Regions from separate parts of the Kitasatospora sp. NPDC127116 genome, predicted to be linked through region 1. Evidence: riboswitches for the same ligand, from Rfam matches in the RefSeq annotation. Region 1 holds a riboswitch; each other region holds the start of a gene.

Region 1 (4,204 bases):
CTCACCGACGGTGAGCGGATCGAACTCGGCGACGTCACCGTCCAGGTCCTCGAAACCCCCGGCCACACACCCGAGTCGATCAGCATCCTGGTCTTCGAGCAGCCCGACGACACCGTCCCGTACGGTGTGCTCACCGGCGACGCGCTGTTCATCGGCGATGTCGGCCGCCCCGACCTGCTCGCCTCGGCCGGCGTCACCGCCGCCGAACTCGGCGCGATGCTCTACGACAGCGTCCACCGCAAGCTGCTCGCTCTGCCCGACGAGACCCTCGTCTTCCCCGCCCACGGTGCCGGCTCGGCCTGCGGCAAGAACCTCTCCGCCGACCGCCAGTCCACCATCGGGGCGCAGCGACTGACCAACTACGCCTGCCGGCCCATGGACCAGGACACCTTCGTCCGCATCGTCACCGCCGGCCAGTCCACCGCCCCCGCCTACTTCGGCCACGACGCCGCCCTCAACCGGAAGGACCGCCCGCTGCTCGATCCCGCGAACGCAGCCCGCCCGCTGTGCCCCGAGGGCTTCAAGGAGGCCCGTAACGCGGGCGCCGTCGTCCTCGACGCCCGCAGCCCCCAGGACTTCGGCGCGGGACACATCCGCGGCGCCATCAACGTCCCCGTCGACGGCCGCTTCGCCGAACAGGCCGGCACCGTCCTCACCCCCGACAGCAGCATCGCGATCATCGCCCCGCAGGACCGCGAGGGCGAGGTCGTCACCCGCCTCGCCCGCATCGGCTTCGACCGCATCGCCGGTTACCTGCGCAACCCCGGCAACGCCCTGCCCGCCCTCGCCGACGAGGTCGCCCCCGCCGGCCGCCTCACCGCCGACCAGCTCCGTACCGCCCTCACCGACGCGCAGCCCCCCACCGTCCTGGACGTGCGCACCTGCGGTGAGCGCGAAACCGGCTCCATCGAAGGATCCGTGCACATCCCCCTGACCGAACTCCCGGGCCGCCTCGACGAGATCCCCACCGACCGCCCCCTCGTCGTCCACTGCGCCAGCGGCCACCGCTCCTCCATCGCCGCCAGCCTGCTGCGCCACCACGGTCTCGCCGAGGTCTCCGACCTCCTCGGGGGCTACAGCGGCTGGCACGCCCTCACCCGCCCCGCTCAAGCGTCATGAGGCCTGGACCAAGGGCGAGCCTCACTGCGAACCGGACGGCCCCGTCGTCGGTGGTGATCAGGTCGTCGGCCTGGCCGGCCTCGTCGGCCTCGTCGGCCTCGGCTCGGTGATGACGAGGCCACTGTTCAACGGGGATTCGGGCCCGGGGTCTCTTGACCCGCTGTTCGGGGCATCGCCATGATGGGCCGTCATGTTGTGACTCCGCCGATGGGGGAAGTCCGGTTCGAATCCGGCGCTGACCCGCAACGGTAGGCCGCCGACCCCGCGTCGGCGGCGAGCCCGAGTACCCGTCGGCGGAGGTGTGTCACCCCTCCTCCCGTCGTGGTCTGCGGGCCGGAGCCCGCTGGCCCCTCGGCGCTCGCCGACGCCTTCCGGGCCCCTGCGCGCGGGCCCGGAAAGGCAGCCCATGCCCGCCGTTCGCCGCTCCCTCGGCCCGCTCGCGATACCCGCCCTCGCCCTCGCCACCCTGTTCCCGGCGGCGGCCACCGCCCATGCCGCTCCCGCCGCCGCGACCTCGTCGCCGACGGTCCGTCCCGACGCCGCCGCCGGCGGTTGGCTGGCCCGGCAGCTCGTCGACGGTGACCACTTCGAGTCCGTGTTCAACGGCACCGCCTACCCCGACCAGGGCCTGACCATCGACGCCGTGCTGGCCTTCGCGGCCTCGCACAGCTCCGACGAGGCCGCCGCGAAGGCCACCGCCTGGCTGGCGAAGCCCGAGGTCATCGGCGGCTACCTCGGCGACGGCACCACCGAGGCCTACGCGGGCGCGACGGCCAAGCTGCTGCTCGCCGTCGAGGTGCGCGGCGGGAACGCGGCGTCCTTCGGTGGCGTCGATCTGCCGGCCCGGCTGCGCTCGCTCCAGACCGCCGAGGGCCGCTTCTCGGACCGCTCGCAGTGGGGCGACTACAGCAACGCCTTCGGCCAGTCGCTGGCCCTGATCGCCCTGCACCGCACGCCCGGTGACGCCCCGGCGGCGGCCGTGGACTACCTCGCCAACAGCCAGTGCGCGGACGGCGGCTTCCCCGTCTCCTTCGGCCAGGCGACCTGCACCGGCGACCCGGACGCCACCGCGCTCGCCGTCCAGGCCCTCGCCGCCACCGGCCGCACCGCAAAGGCGAACGGGGGCCTCGGCTGGCTGGCCGCGCACCAGAACGCCGACGGCGGGTTCGCGGCCGCCGGGGCGACCACGTCCAACGCCAACACCACCGGCCTCGCCACCCAGGCGCTGCTGGCCGGCGGGCGCTTCGGCGCCGGCCTCAAGGGCTGGAGCCGGCTGGTGAAGTTCCAGCAGGGCTGCTCGGCCGACCCTGCCGTGCGCGGTGCGGTCGCCTACGACGCCTCCGGCTTCAACGCGGGCAACGGCGCCCGGGCCACCGCGCAGGCCGTCCTCGGCCTCGCCGGCACCCCGCTCGCCACGCTCTCCGCCGCCGGGGCCCGCCCGGACGCGCCCACCCTGGCCTGCCCGGCCCCGGCCGCGTACTGAACACGCCCGAAACCAGGAGGAGTTCACCGATGAGCGACACCCTCACTCCGGCGCGCCCGGTCCGCCGTACGCTCGGCTCGATCGCCGCGGCCGCCGCCCTCACCGCCGGTCTGCTCGGCGTCTCCGCCGTCCAGGCCCCGCAGGCTCGGGCCGCCGCTTGCGGCGGGACCACCGGCGTCACGGTCGTGGTCGACTTCACCGCTGTCGGCGGCGGCATCCAGACCGGCTGTGCGCTCGGCGACCCGGCCAGCGGCCTGGCCGCGCTGACCGGCGCCGGATTCAGCTACGCCTTCCACCCGCGCTTCCCGGGTTTCGTCTGCACCGTCAACAGCCTGCCGACAACCTGCACCAACCCCACCGGCAGCGCCTACTGGTCGTACTGGCACGCCCAGCACGGCGGCCCCTGGTCGTACAGCGGCCTCGGCGCGGGCAGCTACAACCCGGCCCCCGGCGACGTCGAGGGCTGGTCCTTCGGTGCCGGCGCCCAACCCGGCATCACCGCTCCCTGACCCGCCTGCCCGTACACGTCGACGCCCCGGCCTCCCCGACGAGGGAGGCCGGGGCACAGGGGTCGGGCGTGAGGTGCCCGCCGGCGCCGGACGAGGTGGTCGTGCAGCAGTACGCTGCCGACCGCCGCAGCCGAGCACGCACGGCCGCCGCGGGACTGCCGCCGCGGCTTCGCCCTGTCGGTGGATCAGCTGCCGTAGCTCAGCGAGACGGTGTCGCCGAGGTGGACGGTGGCGGCCCGGGTGGCGGCGGTGGCGGTGGCGCCGTCCAGGCCGACCTTCCAGGTGGAGGAGCCGCTGTTCGCGGTGCCGTTGAGCGCGGTGACGGTGCCGCCGCCGGTGGACGGGGTGACGGAGGTGACGCAGCCGCTCGGAGTGGCGGTGGCCGCCGCGTCGAGGACGTCGCCGAGGGTCGTGGTGGTGCCGGTGGGGGTGAGGGTGACGGCGCAGACCTTGAGGTTGCTGGTGCCGTCGTCGACGACCAGTGCGAGCCGGGCGGCCGTACCCGCGGTGAAGCCGGTGGTGGCGGCCCAGGCGGGTTCGCCCGCGGTGGTCGGCGCCGGCGGGGTGGCGGTGAACCCGGCGCCGGCGACGGCGCGCAGGCCGTCGACGGAGGCGTACGGGGACGGGGAGGTGTCGGTGGGCAGGTACTTGAAGCCGCCACCGGGCTTGAACTGCTGGGCGACGAGGAAGTCGACCGGGGTCTTGCCGGTGCCGCTGGTGAAGTCGGTGCCCTGGGGGTTGATGCCGCAGGCGTTGAGGCCGGACACGGCCCAGCCGTTGGAGTCGGTGTTGACGCCGAACATGGCGTTGAAGGCGCCGGAGGAGGCGAGCTTGCCCTTGAGGAAGTTCTTCGCGGCCACGATCGCGGCGTCGGTGCCCGGGACGCCGCCGACACACAGGGAGGCCATGGCGGCACCGGTCATGTCGATGTCGCTGCCCTGGGCGAGCGCGGTCGGGTCGCCGGCGGCCTTGCTGTAGTTCCAGCCGCCGTCGTTGTGCTGGTTGGCGCGCACGGTCGCGACCGAGGCGTTCAGCAGGGACTGCGGGACGCGTTGTCCGCCGCTCCGGGTCTTGGCGCCGCCGAGGGCGAGCA
Region 2 (4,204 bases), on a different contig from region 1:
TCGACGCCGGTGCGGCCCTCCGCGGCCAGGGCCCCGAGCTCGGCGGCGACGCCCTGGAACCCGGCCCGGGCGGCGTCCCGGCGGGCGGAGACCGGGAGGTCGAGCACCGGCGAGTCGAGGATGAGGCCGCTGACGGCGTGCGGCCACGCGGTGCGGGCCGCGGTCTGGAGGGCCGTGGTCGCGCCGACCGACCAGCCGTAGAGGATCACCTTGCCCGCGCCGCTGTCGAGCGCCAGCCGTACCGCCGCCTCGATGTCGCGCCACTCGGTCTCGCCGAAGTGGCTGAGCCCGTCCGGGGAGGCGGGGGCGCCCTGGTCGCCGCGGTAGGTGACGGCGAGGGCGGGCAGGCCGAGCCGGTCGAGGACGGGGAGCACCGGGAGGGTCTGCTGGCGGTCGGCCTCGGGGCCGTGCACCAGGATCACCCAGGTGCCGCGCTTGCCGTCGAGCCGCCAGGCGGGAAGGGCGCCGAGCTCGCCGTCGGCGGTGGTGTCGGTGAAGGGGAGACCGAGTGCCTCGGTGGGGTCGCCGAGGTGGACCCGGGGGGTGAAGCGGACCTCGGTGCCGGGGGTGAGCGTGCCCCGGTCGGCGCGGAGCAGCCGGCGGGTGACGCCCCGCTCGTCGCTGTGCAGGACCTCCTCGACGACCGCGTGCCCGCCGTCCGCCCACTCGACCGCCCAGCGGCCGGGGCGCAGGCTCTCGGGGCCGCGGGTGAAGGTGACGCGGCCGGGGGCGAGGCCGCGGACCAGGACCGGCCCGGACTTCGGGACGGCGGCCACCGGACGGACCGTCCGCTCGGAGGCCCGACGGCCGATCACCAGCACGGCGGCCCCGACCGCGGCGGCCGCCACGACGGCGGCGGTTCCCCAACGCATTTCGCTCCCCGCTCTGTTGCTCACGGACCGGACGGTGTTCGGGCACCAGTTCACCGGCGCTCCGTCCGCCCGGCCACCGGGCTGGGCCGTCCGGGTCACCCGGGCGGCGGCCCGGCGGCGCCGAGGAGGTGCCGGGAGCGGGCGGCAGGGGTGTCGGTGGTGAGGGCGGGGCGGCGGAGCCGGCGGTGCCCCGGTGGGAGGGGACGTGGTGTTCCCGGTGGAGGGCGGCCCCGCGCCGGCGATCCCCCGGCGCGTCGGCGGCGTCCGCGTGTGACCAACCCCTCCGTGACCTCGGTTGACTCCCGGTTCGGGCCCGTGATGGGATCCTGGGGCCAAACGGAGGCATGGAGAGGAAGCCGGTGGAATTCCGGCGCGGTCCCGCCACTGTCACCGGGGAGCACGCTCGGAACATCGCCACGGCGGCCGTCGACGGCCGCTGGAAGGCTCCGGGGGTGCGTTCGACCCGGAAGCCAGGAGACTCTCGCCCCCGTCACGTCGATCCAGGGCGCGGACCCTGAGTGAGGACACGCACGCGATGCAGGCTGCCCCGCCCCACCGGACTCCGAGCTGCCTTCCGCCGTGCCCCCGATGACCCCGCTCGGGCCCTCCTCCTCGCCGCGCCCGCTGGCCCGCGCCGCCGCGTTCGCGCTCGGCGCCGTCGCGGGCCATGTCGCCGACGCCCGCTTCGCCGACCCCCGCCGGGGCCATCCGGTGGCCGTCTTCGGCAGCGCCGCGACCCGGCTGGAGCGTCGGCTGTGGCGCGACGACCGCGGCGCGGGGGCCGGGTACACGGCGCTGTGCGTGGGCGCGGTCGCGGCGGGCGCGCTCGCCCTGGACCGTACGGTGGGCCGGCGTCCGCTGGGCCGGGCGGTGCTGGCGGCGGCCGCGACCTGGACGGTGCTCGGCGGCACCTCGCTGACCCGGGAGGCGCGCACCATCGGCCGCTCGCTGGCCGCGGGCGACCTCGCGGCCGCCCGGGAGCGGCTGCCGCACCTGTGCGGGCGGGACCCGAGCGCGCTGGACGGGCAGCAGATCGCCCGGGCGGTGGTCGAGTCGGTGGCCGAGAACACCGCCGACGCCGTGGTGAACGCGCTGACCTGGGGCGCCCTGGCCGGCACGCCCGGCCTGCTGGCCTTCCGCGCCGTGAACACCCTGGACGCGATGGTGGGTCACCGCTCACCGCGCCACGCCCGGTTCGGCTGGGCCTCGGCCCGGCTGGACGACCTGGCGGGCTGGCCGGGCGCCCGGCTGACGGCGCTGCTGACGGTGGCCGCCGCGCCCGAGCCCCGTACGGCCTGGCGGGTCTGGCGGCGCGACGGCTCCGCGCACCCGAGCCCGAACGCGGGCCAGGCCGAGGCGGCGTTCGCCGGCGCGGTGGGCGTACGGCTGGGCGGGGCGCTGCGGTACGGCGAGCGGGTGGAGCACCGGCCCGTGCTGGGTGCGGAGCTGCGGCCGGTGACGGTGGACGACATCGAGCGCGCCTGTGCGCTCTCCCGGCGGGTGGGCGCACTGGCGCTGGGTACGACGGTCGCGGGGCACGTCCTGCTGCGGATGCTGCTGAGGAAGAGGGGACGGGCATGAGCAAGGCGCTGCTGGTCGCGGGGACGACCTCGGACGCGGGCAAGAGCGTGGTGACGGCCGGGATCTGCCGTTGGCTCGTCCGCCAGGGCGTGCGGGTCGCGCCGTTCAAGGCGCAGAACATGTCGCTCAATTCCTTCGTCACCGCCGACGGCGCCGAGATCGGCCGCGCCCAGGCGATGCAGGCGCAGGCCGCCCGGGTGGAGCCGGAGGCGGCGATGAACCCGGTGCTGCTCAAGCCGGGCGCGGACGGCCGCAGCCAGGTGGTGCTGCTCGGCAGGCCGGTGGCGGAGGTGGGCGCGCTGGACTACCGCGAGCGCAAGCCCGTCCTGCTGGAGCGTGCCCTGGAGTGCCTGGCGGACCTGCGCGGCCGCTACGACGTGGTGGTCTGCGAGGGCGCGGGCTCGCCCGCCGAGATCAACCTGCGCGACCGCGACATCGCCAACATGGGCCTGGCGACGGCCGCCGCCCTGCCGGTGGTGGTGGTCGGGGACATCGACCGCGGCGGGGTCTTCGCGGCGATGTACGGGACGCTGGCGCTGCTGTCGGCGGAGGACCAGCGGCACGTGGCCGGCTGGTTCGTCAACAAGTTCCGCGGTGACGCGCGGCTGCTCGCGCCCGGGCTGGAGATGCTGCACGGGCTGACCGGCCGTCCGGTGCTGGGCACGCTGCCGATGCTGCCCGGGCTCTGGCTGGACGCCGAGGACTCGCTGGACCTGTCGACGGTGGTGGACCGGGCGGACGGGCCCGGGCCGTACGGCGCGGACGTGCTGCGGGTGGCCGTGGTGCGCTTCCCGCGGCTGTCCAACTTCACCGACATGGACGCGCTCGCGCAGGAGCCGGGCGTGCTGGTGCGCTGGGCGACCCGCCCGGAGGAGCTGGCCGACGCCGACCTGGTGGTGCTGCCCGGGACCCGGGCCACCGTCGCCGACCTCGCCTGGCTGCGCGAGCGCGGCCTGGAGCCGGCGCTGCGGGCGCGGGCGGCGGCCGGGCTGCCGGTCCTCGGGGTCTGCGGCGGCTACCAGATGCTGGCGCGCTCGATCGTGGACGAGGTCGAGTCGAAGGCGGGGGCCGTCGAGGGCCTCGGCCTGCTGCCGACGCAGGTGCGGTTCGGCGCCGAGAAGGTGCTGGCGCGGCCGGTCGGCGAGGCGTTCGGGCAGCGGGTGGAGGGCTACGAGATCCACCACGGGGTGGTCACCGTCGAGGGCGGGGACACGTTCGTCTCCGACGGCCGGGGGCGGAGTCTGGACGGCTGCCGGGTGGGCCCGGTCTGGGGCACGACCTGGCACGGCGCGCTGGAGAACGACGGGTTCCGCCGCGAACTCCTGCGCGAGGTCGCCGCGTTGTCGGGCCGGGCGTTCGTCCCGGCCCCGGACACCTCCTTCGCCGCGGCGCGCGAGGCCCGGCTGGACCGGCTGGGCGACCTGATCGAGGAGCACGCCGACACCGACGCGCTGTGGAAGCTGATCGAGGGCGGGGTGCCGGCGGCCGGATCGCTGCCGTTCGTCCCGCCCGGGGCCCCTGGGAGTGACGCATGAGCCGGGTACGGCGGCAGTGCCGGCTACGGCAGCAGAGCCGGGCAGGATCACGGGACCAGGCAGGATCACGAAGCCGGGCAGGATCACGAAGCCGGGCAGGATCACGGAACCGGGCAGGATCACAGGACCGGACGGTGCCGCGGAACCGGGCACGACAGGAGTGGGGTACGGCATGAGTGACGTCCGCTATCCGTTCACCGCGATCGTCGGCATGGC
Region 3 (4,204 bases), on a different contig from region 1:
GCCTCCAGCAGCAGGCCGGCGCGCAGTCGGAGCAGGTGGCGGGCCGGGCCGAGGGCGGCCACCGCGACGGCGAGGCCGGGGAGTTCGGCGGCGGAGTCGGCGAGCCAGCGGGCGGCGGGGCGTTCGGCGTGCACCTCGGTGCGGGCCAGGACCTCGGCGGTGTAGCGCAGGGCGTCGCCCGGGTGCTCGTCGGTGAGGGCGTGGAAGCCGCGCGGGGCGTGGTCGTGCGGGTCGAAGGGGTAGCGCCGCAGGCTGACCTCGGTGCCCTCGCTCCGGCCCTCGACGTCGTAGGCGGTGGGCCGGTCGACGGTGCCGGGGCACGGGGCCGGCCTGGGGTAGGGCGGCAGGGCCGGTTCGTCCCCGGGCTCGTCCAGCCCGGCCAGGAAGGAGTGCAGCAGCGGGCGCAGCAGCCGGGCGGATTCGCCGCGGTGGGCGAGCGAGCGGTCGGTGATCGCGCTCAGGTCGGCCGGGTCCCGGGCGAGGGCCTGTTCGACCTGGGCGGCGAGGTCCCCGTCCGGGTCGAGGACGGGCGCTGCCTGGCCGAAGGCGTAGCCGGGGGAGCGGGGGTCGAGTTCGGCGGCGCCGGTGGCGACGAGCAGGGTGCGGTGGTTCAGGGCGGCGCCGTAGACGGTGACCGAGCCGTGGTCGCCGATCACGCAGTCGGCGGCGACGAGCGCGGCCTGCCAGCCCTGGTGGGGCGGGATCAGGCGCAGGCCCATCCGGCGGGCGTCGTCGAGCAGCGCCTCGGGGTCGTGGCGGCTCCACACGTTGGGGTGCAGGACGACGGCGACCGTGTACTCGTCGGCGGGGAGCCGGCGGACCAGCCGCCGGGGGAGGTCCGGGCGGCGGCCGAACAAGGAGTGCTCGCTCCAGGTGGAGCTGACGACGACGAGCCGTCGGCCGCCGGTGGCGCCGAGTGCGGCGCGGTAGCCGTCGCGGGAGCGCCGGCTGCCGAGCATCCGGTCGAAGCAGGGGTCGCCGACCACCCGGGCGACGTCCAGCGCCTCGGGGCAGGAGACCCGCAGCCGGTCCAGCTGCTCGGGGTGGGAGAGGCCGAGGACGTCCACGAACACCCGTCCGCGGTGGGTGAGTTCGTTGCGGGACAGACCGGCGGCGGTGACCGTGTCGCCGGTGGACTCGGTGACCAGCCGGTTGTAGCCGACGCCGTGCGGGAGGACGACGAGGCGGGCGTCCAGCCGGTGCATGGAGGAGTGGACGGCGCAGGCGACGGCCAGGTCGAAGCGGCGGCTGACGGCGTCCTCCCAGTCCAGCACGGTGAAGCCGGGCAGGCCGTGCAGGTACTCGTCCAGGGCGCGGTCGGCGAAGGCGGAGCCGGGGTTGACGGTGAAGTACCGGTCGATGCCGTCCGGGTTCAGCAGGGTCAGGACGTCCAGGACCCGGGTGGCCGAGGTGAGGGTGCGGGCGACCGCCAGCACGCGGGCCCTGACCGGTCGGGTGTTCCACCGGTCGGCGGGCCAGGCGTGGGGGCGGGACGGCACGTCATGATCGTACTCATCCGCTCCGGCCGCGGCGCGGTTCCGGGGCCGGGCCAGTGGGTCAGCCCGTGGCCGCGGTGGGCTCGTGGTGTTCACCGGCGGCGCACTCGTCGAGGAGGGGGCGCATGGCCTCGTCCACGAGCTGGTAGCGCACCACGCGTCCGTCCCGGTCGCCGGTGACCACGCCGGCCGTGCGGAGCAGCCGCAGGGCCTGGGAGACGGCGGGGTCGCGCATGCCGGTGGCGACCGCGAGGTCGGTGACGGCGAGCGGCCCGGCCCGGTGGAGGGCGAGCAGCAGGGCGAGCCGGCCGGGGTCGGCGAGCAGGGAGAACCGCTCGGCCCAGGACCGGACGTGGGCCGGGTCGCCGATCGCGGCGATGGCCTCGCAGACCCGGTGCCCGTCGATGGTGCGGTGGCCCGCGCGGTCGGCCGGTACGAGATGCATGCGGACATTCTCGCAGGCGGCGGTCTGTGATCCTGGACACCTGCGCAGGTGCGCAACCTTGCACGGGTCGGGGCGTGACCCCTACGGTGTTCCCCGCCGTGGTGCTCGGGAAGACCGGTGACGGACCCTCAGGGGTCCCAGCCCGGAGCGGCCCTCGCCACTGTGATCGGGTCGTTCCTCCGTCCGCGGAGGAACGTCGTCCGTACCCATGGAGCCACTGGGCGCCTCGTGCGCTTGGGAAGGCGGGTGCGGGTGTCCCGTCAGCCAGGAGACCGGCCACGGCATCTCACGAGGTTTTCCACGAGGTGCTGGAGCGTGATCCGCAGATGACCCTGCCCGAAACCGTTGCCGCCGGGGCCGAACCGGCCCCCTCCGCGCTGCCCAGCTTCCAGTGGCGGCGCGAGGACACCGTCCGTACCGCCGGGCTGATGGCGGTGATCGTGGCCATGCACGTGGTGGCCTTCGGCACGCTGATCTTCCTGGTCGCACCCGAGAAGTACGCGGTCGGTACCCAGGTCTTCGGGGTGGGCCTGGGTATCACCGCGTACACCCTCGGGATGCGGCACGCCTTCGACGCCGACCACATCGCGGTGATCGACAACACCACCAGAAAGCTGATGGCGGACGGCAAGCGGCCGGTCTCGGTGGGCTTCTGGTTCGCCCTCGGGCACTCCTCGATGGTGGTGCTGATGGCCGCCCTGGTGGCGGGCGGCGCGCAGCTGGCGAACACCCTGATGGACGACGAGTCGGCCACCCACAAGTGGCTCGGCGTGATCGGGACGACCACCTCCGGCGTGTTCCTCTACCTGATCGGCGCGCTCAACCTGGCGGCGCTGCTCGGCATCCTCAGGGTGTTCCGATCGATGCGGGCCGGGAAGTTCGACGAGAAGGAGCTGGAGGCCCACCTCGACTCGCGCGGCTTCATGGCCCGGGTGCTGAACCGGGCGACCCGTTCGATCACCCGGCCCGGGCAGATGTTCCCGGTGGGCATGGTGCTGGGGCTGGGCTTCGACACCGCGACCGAGGTCACCCTGATGGTGATGGCCGGCTCGGGCGCCGCCTCCGGGCTGCCCTGGTACGCGATCGTCTGCCTGCCGCTGCTGTTCGCGGCCGGGATGAGCCTGTTCGACACCCTGGACGGGACGTTCATGAACTTCGCGTACCAGTGGGCCTTCGCCAACCCGGTGCGGAAGGTGTACTACAACCTGACCATCACCGGTCTGTCGATCGCGGTGGCCTTCGTCATCGGCACCATCGAGCTGGTCGGGGTGCTGCACGAGAAGCTCGATCTGACCGACCCGGTCACCGGCTTCATCGCCGACATCTCACTGGACAACGTCGGCTACGCCATCGCCGGGCTGTTCGTGGTCGTCTGGGCGATCGCGATCGGGTACTGGAAGCTCGCCGGGGTCGAGAAGCGCTGGACGCCCGAGGGCTCCTGAGCCACCCGGCCGCGAGCGGCGGCCTGCCCGCGCACGCCGGAACGGCGCCTCCCCGCGGTGGGGAGGCGCCGTGCGCGTTCCGGGGGGCCTGGTGCGCCCCGGGCCGGCGCTCCTCACGGAAGTCGACGTGCCGGCCGGCGACCGGGTCGCACTCGCACACGACCGGAAGTGACATATCCGTGACGGAGCGTAGCGACCGGTAGGGGTCCGAGGGGCCGCCGGGGGTGCGGGGCCCCCTCGGCGGCACGCTGCGTGGGGGGCGGGGTGAGGGCCCGAGGGGGACGGTGCCGCGGTCGCGCAGGGGGGCGCGCAAGGGGTATTGGGGGTTCTGCCGGGGGTGCTCGGCGGGCGCTTCGGGCCGGGGGTTCGTAGGCTCGACGCATGGCGGATGCGTACGCGGGGCGGCGGGAGCGGGTGAGGGAGCACTGCAGTGCGGCCGGGGCCGATGCGGCGCTGATCACCCGCGCGGCGAACGTGCGGTACCTGACGGGCTGCGCGCCCTGCGGGGCGAGCCTGCTGCTGACCAGGGAGCGGGCGCTGCTCGCGCTGCCGGACGATCTGCCGCCGGACGACTCCGGGGAGCACCTGATCGCCCCGGACGTCACCCGGCTGCCGGTGGCGGCCGGGTCGGACTCCGCGCTGGCCGTCGCGGCCGTCGCCGCGCGGTCCGGGGTGTCGGGACTGGCGGTGGAGGAGCACGACCTGACCGTCACCCGGCACCGGGCGGTGGGGGGCCTGACCGAGGGGGCCCGGCTGGTGGACCTCGCCCAGACGGTCGAGCGGCTGCGGGTGGTCAAGGACGAGCACGAGATCGCCGACCT
Region 4 (4,204 bases), on a different contig from region 1:
GCCTCGACACCGGTGGGCACCCGGAGGGGAGCGGGACGGACGCCGCGACGGCGGCCCGGGTCTGGCAGGGGATGTACGCGCTCGTGCTGGAGCGCCACGACCGCCGCAGGACCGTCGCCGAAGCCCTCGGCATGAGCTTCAGCCGGGTCCGGGCGCTGCGCCGGCTCGCCGCCGGCCCGATCACCCTGCGGGAGCTGGCCGAGCGGCTGACCGCCGACCCGCCGTACACCAGCGTCATCGTGGACGACCTGGTGCGGCGCGGGCTCGCCGAGCGCATCACCAACCCGGCGGACCGGCGCTCCAAGCTGGTCCACCTCACCGAGGAGGGCGAGGCCAAGGCCGCGCTCGCCACCGGGATCCTCGCCACGCCGCCGGACGCGCTGCTCGCGCTGCCGCCGGAGGACCTCCGCGCGCTCGACCGGGTGGTGGCGAAGCTCCTGGACTGAGGGCTGCCGCCCGACGCGGCGGGCGTGGATCCGGGAGTCGGGACACCGGTCGCGGGTGGTCCGTGTTCTCCGCGAGGACGGAGACGGGCACGCATGAGTCCGGGCCGCTGTTCCCGTTCCGCCGCCGTTCCGCCGTTCCGCCGTTCCGCCGTGCTGCCGTGCTGCCGTGCTGCCGTGTTGCCGACCGCCGGGGCCCATTGCCCTTGACGGTCCGTCAATCTCCTTTCTCCGCAGGCCCGCACGCCGATCGTGCGGGCTGTTCGGGAACTGTTCCGCCATCGCCATCGCCGTCGGCGACGCCCGGATCGCCGGGCGCCGGGCGCCGGGCGTGCCGTCCGTCCGTCGGACTTCCGGCAGCGTCGGGTCAGCCGTCCGAGCGTCGCAGCAGGTAGGTGTCCATGATCCAGCCCTTGCGCTCCCGGGCCCGCTCACGCAGCTCGCGGATGCGCGGGGCGGCCTCGGCGAGCGGACCGGAGACGAGCACCTCGTCGGGGGTGCCGAGGTAGGCGCCGTAGTGGATCTCCAGCCCCTCGGGGTCGATCCCGGCGAAGGCGGCCCGGCCGTCGAGCATCACCACCACGTCGTCCACCCCCTCGGGGAAACCCTCGGCGAGGCGGCGGCCGGTGGTGATCTGCACCGGCCGCCCGACCCGGGTCAATGTGGTGCGGTGCCGGGCGGCGAGCGCGGAGACGCTGCTGATGCCCGGGACCACCTCGTACTCGAAGGGCATGCCGCCCCGGTTCGACACGTCGTCCACCACGGCGATGACGCTGTCGTAGAGGGCGGGGTCGCCCCAGACCAGGAAGGCGCCGTGCTCGCCCGGGCCGAGGTGCTCGGCGACCAGCCGTTCGACCAGATCGGCGCGGCGGACGCGCCAGTCGTCCACGGCGGCCGCGTACGCGGGGGTGGCGCGGTCCCGTTCGGCGTCCGGCGCCGCGACCACGCGGTGCCCGGGCCGTCCGTGGTCGGCCAGCATCCGGCGACGCAGCGCGATCAGGTCCTGCCGTTCCTCGCTCTTGTCGAGGATGAAGAAGACGTCGGTGCGACCGATCGCCTTGACCGCCTGCAGGGTGAGGTGGTCGGGGTCGCCCGCGCCGATGCCGATGACGAAGATGTGCCGCATGGGAGCCATTCTGCCGTTCGCCCCCGGGTGCGCCGCCCGGGGCCGGGCGCGGAGCCCGCGTCTCACCACGCGGACGCCTTGCGAGATTTCCGCCTCGACGCCGACGGTTTGCCCCTAAGCTGGCGGTGCAGCTGGTTCGCCCTGTCCGCCAGGCAGGCGCGTCGCAAGAGGGAACCCGGTGGGAATCCGGGACTGCCCCGCAGCGGTGAGTGGGAACGACCGCCGTCATACGCACTGGACCCGGGACGGGTCTGGGAAGCGACGGCCAGTAGGTGTCCGCCCCGGTTTCGGCCGAGGTGGGTGTGCCCGCGAGTCCGAAGACCTGCCACTGCCCGTGCGCGAGCGTTCGCGCGCGGCCATCCGGTGACCTCGTGGGCGGGTCGGCGACCATATCGGGCGGAGCCGCGCACGGGTGCGGTCGTCCGTCCGGTCCGTCATCCCTTCGCGTCCTCGTGCCGTCACCGGGCACTTGAGGATCCAGACTCGCGAAGGAGAGTCCCTTGACCACGAAGTCCGCAGCCGCGGCGAGCGTCGCCACCGCCCACGGATACCCCCGCCAGGGCCGGGGCCGTGAATTGAAGAAGGCGATCGAGGGGTACTGGAGGGGCGCGGTCGCGGCCGAGGCGCTGCTGGCGACCGCCGCCGACCTGCGTCGGACGAACTGGGCGCAGCTCGTCGAGGCGGGGGTCGCGGAGGTGCCGACCGGCGACTTCTCGCTCTACGACCACGTGCTGGACACCACGGTGGCGGTCGGCGCGATCCCGCCGCGGCACCGGGAGGCGGTCGACGCCGACCCGCTGGCCGGGTACTTCGCGATGGCGCGCGGCAACCAGGACGTCGCCCCGTTGGAGATGACCAAGTGGTTCGACACCAACTACCACTACCTGGTGCCTGAGTTGGGCCCGGACACGGTGTTCGCCGCGAACCCGGCCAAGGCGGTCGGCGAGCTGCGCGAGGCGCTGCTGCTCGGCCACGCCGCCCGGCCGGTGCTGGTCGGGCCGGTCAGCTACCTGCTGCTCGCCAAGCCGGCGCCCGGGGTGGCCGCCGACTTCCAGCCGATCACCCTGCTGGACCGGCTGCTGCCCGTCTACGCCCGGCTGCTGGCCGAGTTGCGTGCCGCCGGCGCCGCGTGGGTGCAGCTGGACGAGCCCGCGCTGGTGCAGGACCGCACCCCGGCCGAGCTCAACGCGGCCGCCCGCGCCTACCGCGAGCTGGGCGGTCTCACCGAGCGGCCCAAGCTGCTGGTCGCGAGCTACTTCGACCGGCTCGGCGAGGCGCTGCCGGTGCTGGCCAAGGCCCCGGTCGAGGGCCTGGCGCTGGACTTCACCGGCCCGGCCGCCGTCAACCTGGAGGACCTCGCCGCCGCCGGCGGCCTGCCCGGCAAGCGGCTGGTGGCGGGGGTGATCGACGGGCGCAACATCTGGATCAACGACCTGGAGAAGTCGCTGGCGACCCTGGCGACCCTGCTCGGCCTCGCCGGCACCGTCGACGTGGCGCCGTCCTGCTCGCTGCTGCACGTGCCGATCGACGCCGCCGCGGAGCGCGACATCGACCCGCAGATCGCCCGCTGGCTGGCCTTCGCCCGACAGAAGGCCGGCGAGGCGGCACTGCTCGCCCGGGGCCTGCGCGAGGGCACCGGCGCGATCACCGCCGAGCTCGCCGCCAACCGCGCCGACCTCGCCTCCCGCGCCAACTCCCCGATCACCCGCGACCCGGCGGTGCGCGCCCGCGCCGCCGCCGTCACCGCCGACGACACCCGGCGCGCCCAGGCGTACCCGCAGCGGGCCGAGGCCCAGCGCGCCCGGCTCGGGCTGCCGCTGCTGCCGACCACCACCATCGGCTCCTTTCCCCAGACCGCCGAACTGCGCACCGCCCGCGCCGATCTGACGGCGGGTCGGATCGACGCCCCGGCCTACCGGGAGCGGATGGAGGCGGAGGTCCGCGAGGTCGTCGCCTACCAGGAGAAGGCCGGGCTGGACGTCCTGGTGCACGGCGAGCCCGAGCGCAACGACATGGTCCAGTACTTCGCCGAGCAGCTCACCGGCTACCTCGCCACCCGGCACGGCTGGGTCCAGTCGTACGGCACCCGGTACGTGCGCCCGCCGGTGCTGGCCGGGGACATCTCCCGTCCGCACCCGATGACCACCGACTGGTTCCGCTACGCGCAGGGCCTGACCGACCGCCCGGTCAAGGGCATGCTCACCGGCCCGGTCACCATGCTCGCCTGGTCCTTCGTCCGCGACGACCAGCCGCTCGCCGACACCGCCCGGCAGGTGGCCCTCGCCCTGCGCGACGAGGTCGTCGACCTGGAGGCGGCCGGCGCCGCCGTCGTGCAGGTCGACGAGCCGGCGCTGCGCGAGACCCTCCCGCTGCGGGCCGCCGCCCGCCCGGCGTACCTGGCGTGGGCCACCGAGGCCTTCCGCCTCGCCACCTCCGGCGTCCGCGCGGACACCCAGATCCACACCCACATGTGCTACGCCGAGTTCGGCGCGATCATGACGGCGATCGACGAACTCGACGCGGACGTCATCTCCCTGGAGGCCACCCGCTCCCACATGGAGGTGGCCGGCGAGCTGGCCGAGGCGGGCTATCCGCGCGAGGTCGGCCCCGGCGTCTGGGACATCCACTCCCCGCG

What was found. A riboswitch is a leader RNA that binds a small molecule or an ion and turns the genes downstream of it on or off. The one in region 1 is predicted to bind cobalamin.
Region 2: it holds a riboswitch for cobalamin, as region 1 does, so the genes downstream of both, ACFVHV_RS27360 (cobalamin biosynthesis protein) here and ACFVHV_RS26695 (peptidase) in region 1, are expected to answer to the same signal.
Region 3: it holds a riboswitch for cobalamin, as region 1 does, so the genes downstream of both, ACFVHV_RS13065 (HoxN/HupN/NixA family nickel/cobalt transporter) here and ACFVHV_RS26695 (peptidase) in region 1, are expected to answer to the same signal.
Region 4: it holds a riboswitch for cobalamin, as region 1 does, so the genes downstream of both, metE (5-methyltetrahydropteroyltriglutamate--homocysteine S-methyltransferase) here and ACFVHV_RS26695 (peptidase) in region 1, are expected to answer to the same signal.

What each region holds. Positions count from the first base shown of each region.
Region 1 covers NZ_JBHXTL010000073.1:27,992-32,195, reverse strand. Annotated here, with positions in the region: gene ACFVHV_RS26700 (rhodanese-like domain-containing protein) at 1-1,119, shown strand, start outside; cobalamin riboswitch at 1,308-1,429, shown strand; gene ACFVHV_RS26695 (peptidase) at 1,526-2,602, shown strand; gene ACFVHV_RS26690 (flagellar hook-length control protein FliK) at 2,632-3,111, shown strand; gene ACFVHV_RS26685 (hypothetical protein) at 3,297-4,204, opposite strand, start outside.
Region 2 covers NZ_JBHXTL010000076.1:24,063-28,266, forward strand. Annotated here, with positions in the region: gene ACFVHV_RS27355 (alpha/beta hydrolase) at 1-872, opposite strand, end outside; cobalamin riboswitch at 1,221-1,353, shown strand; gene ACFVHV_RS27360 (cobalamin biosynthesis protein) at 1,461-2,453, shown strand; gene ACFVHV_RS27365 (cobyric acid synthase) at 2,450-3,988, shown strand; gene ACFVHV_RS27370 (putative cobaltochelatase) at 4,161-4,204, shown strand, end outside.
Region 3 covers NZ_JBHXTL010000025.1:19,345-23,548, reverse strand. Annotated here, with positions in the region: gene ACFVHV_RS13075 (hypothetical protein) at 1-1,499, opposite strand, end outside; gene ACFVHV_RS13070 (metalloregulator ArsR/SmtB family transcription factor) at 1,558-1,941, opposite strand; cobalamin riboswitch at 2,024-2,237, shown strand; gene ACFVHV_RS13065 (HoxN/HupN/NixA family nickel/cobalt transporter) at 2,268-3,383, shown strand; gene ACFVHV_RS13060 (aminopeptidase P family protein) at 3,765-4,204, shown strand, end outside.
Region 4 covers NZ_JBHXTL010000129.1:300-4,503, reverse strand. Annotated here, with positions in the region: gene ACFVHV_RS35440 (MarR family transcriptional regulator) at 1-446, shown strand, start outside; gene cobF (precorrin-6A synthase (deacetylating)) at 811-1,569, opposite strand; cobalamin riboswitch at 1,685-1,914, shown strand; gene metE (5-methyltetrahydropteroyltriglutamate--homocysteine S-methyltransferase) at 2,070-4,204, shown strand, end outside.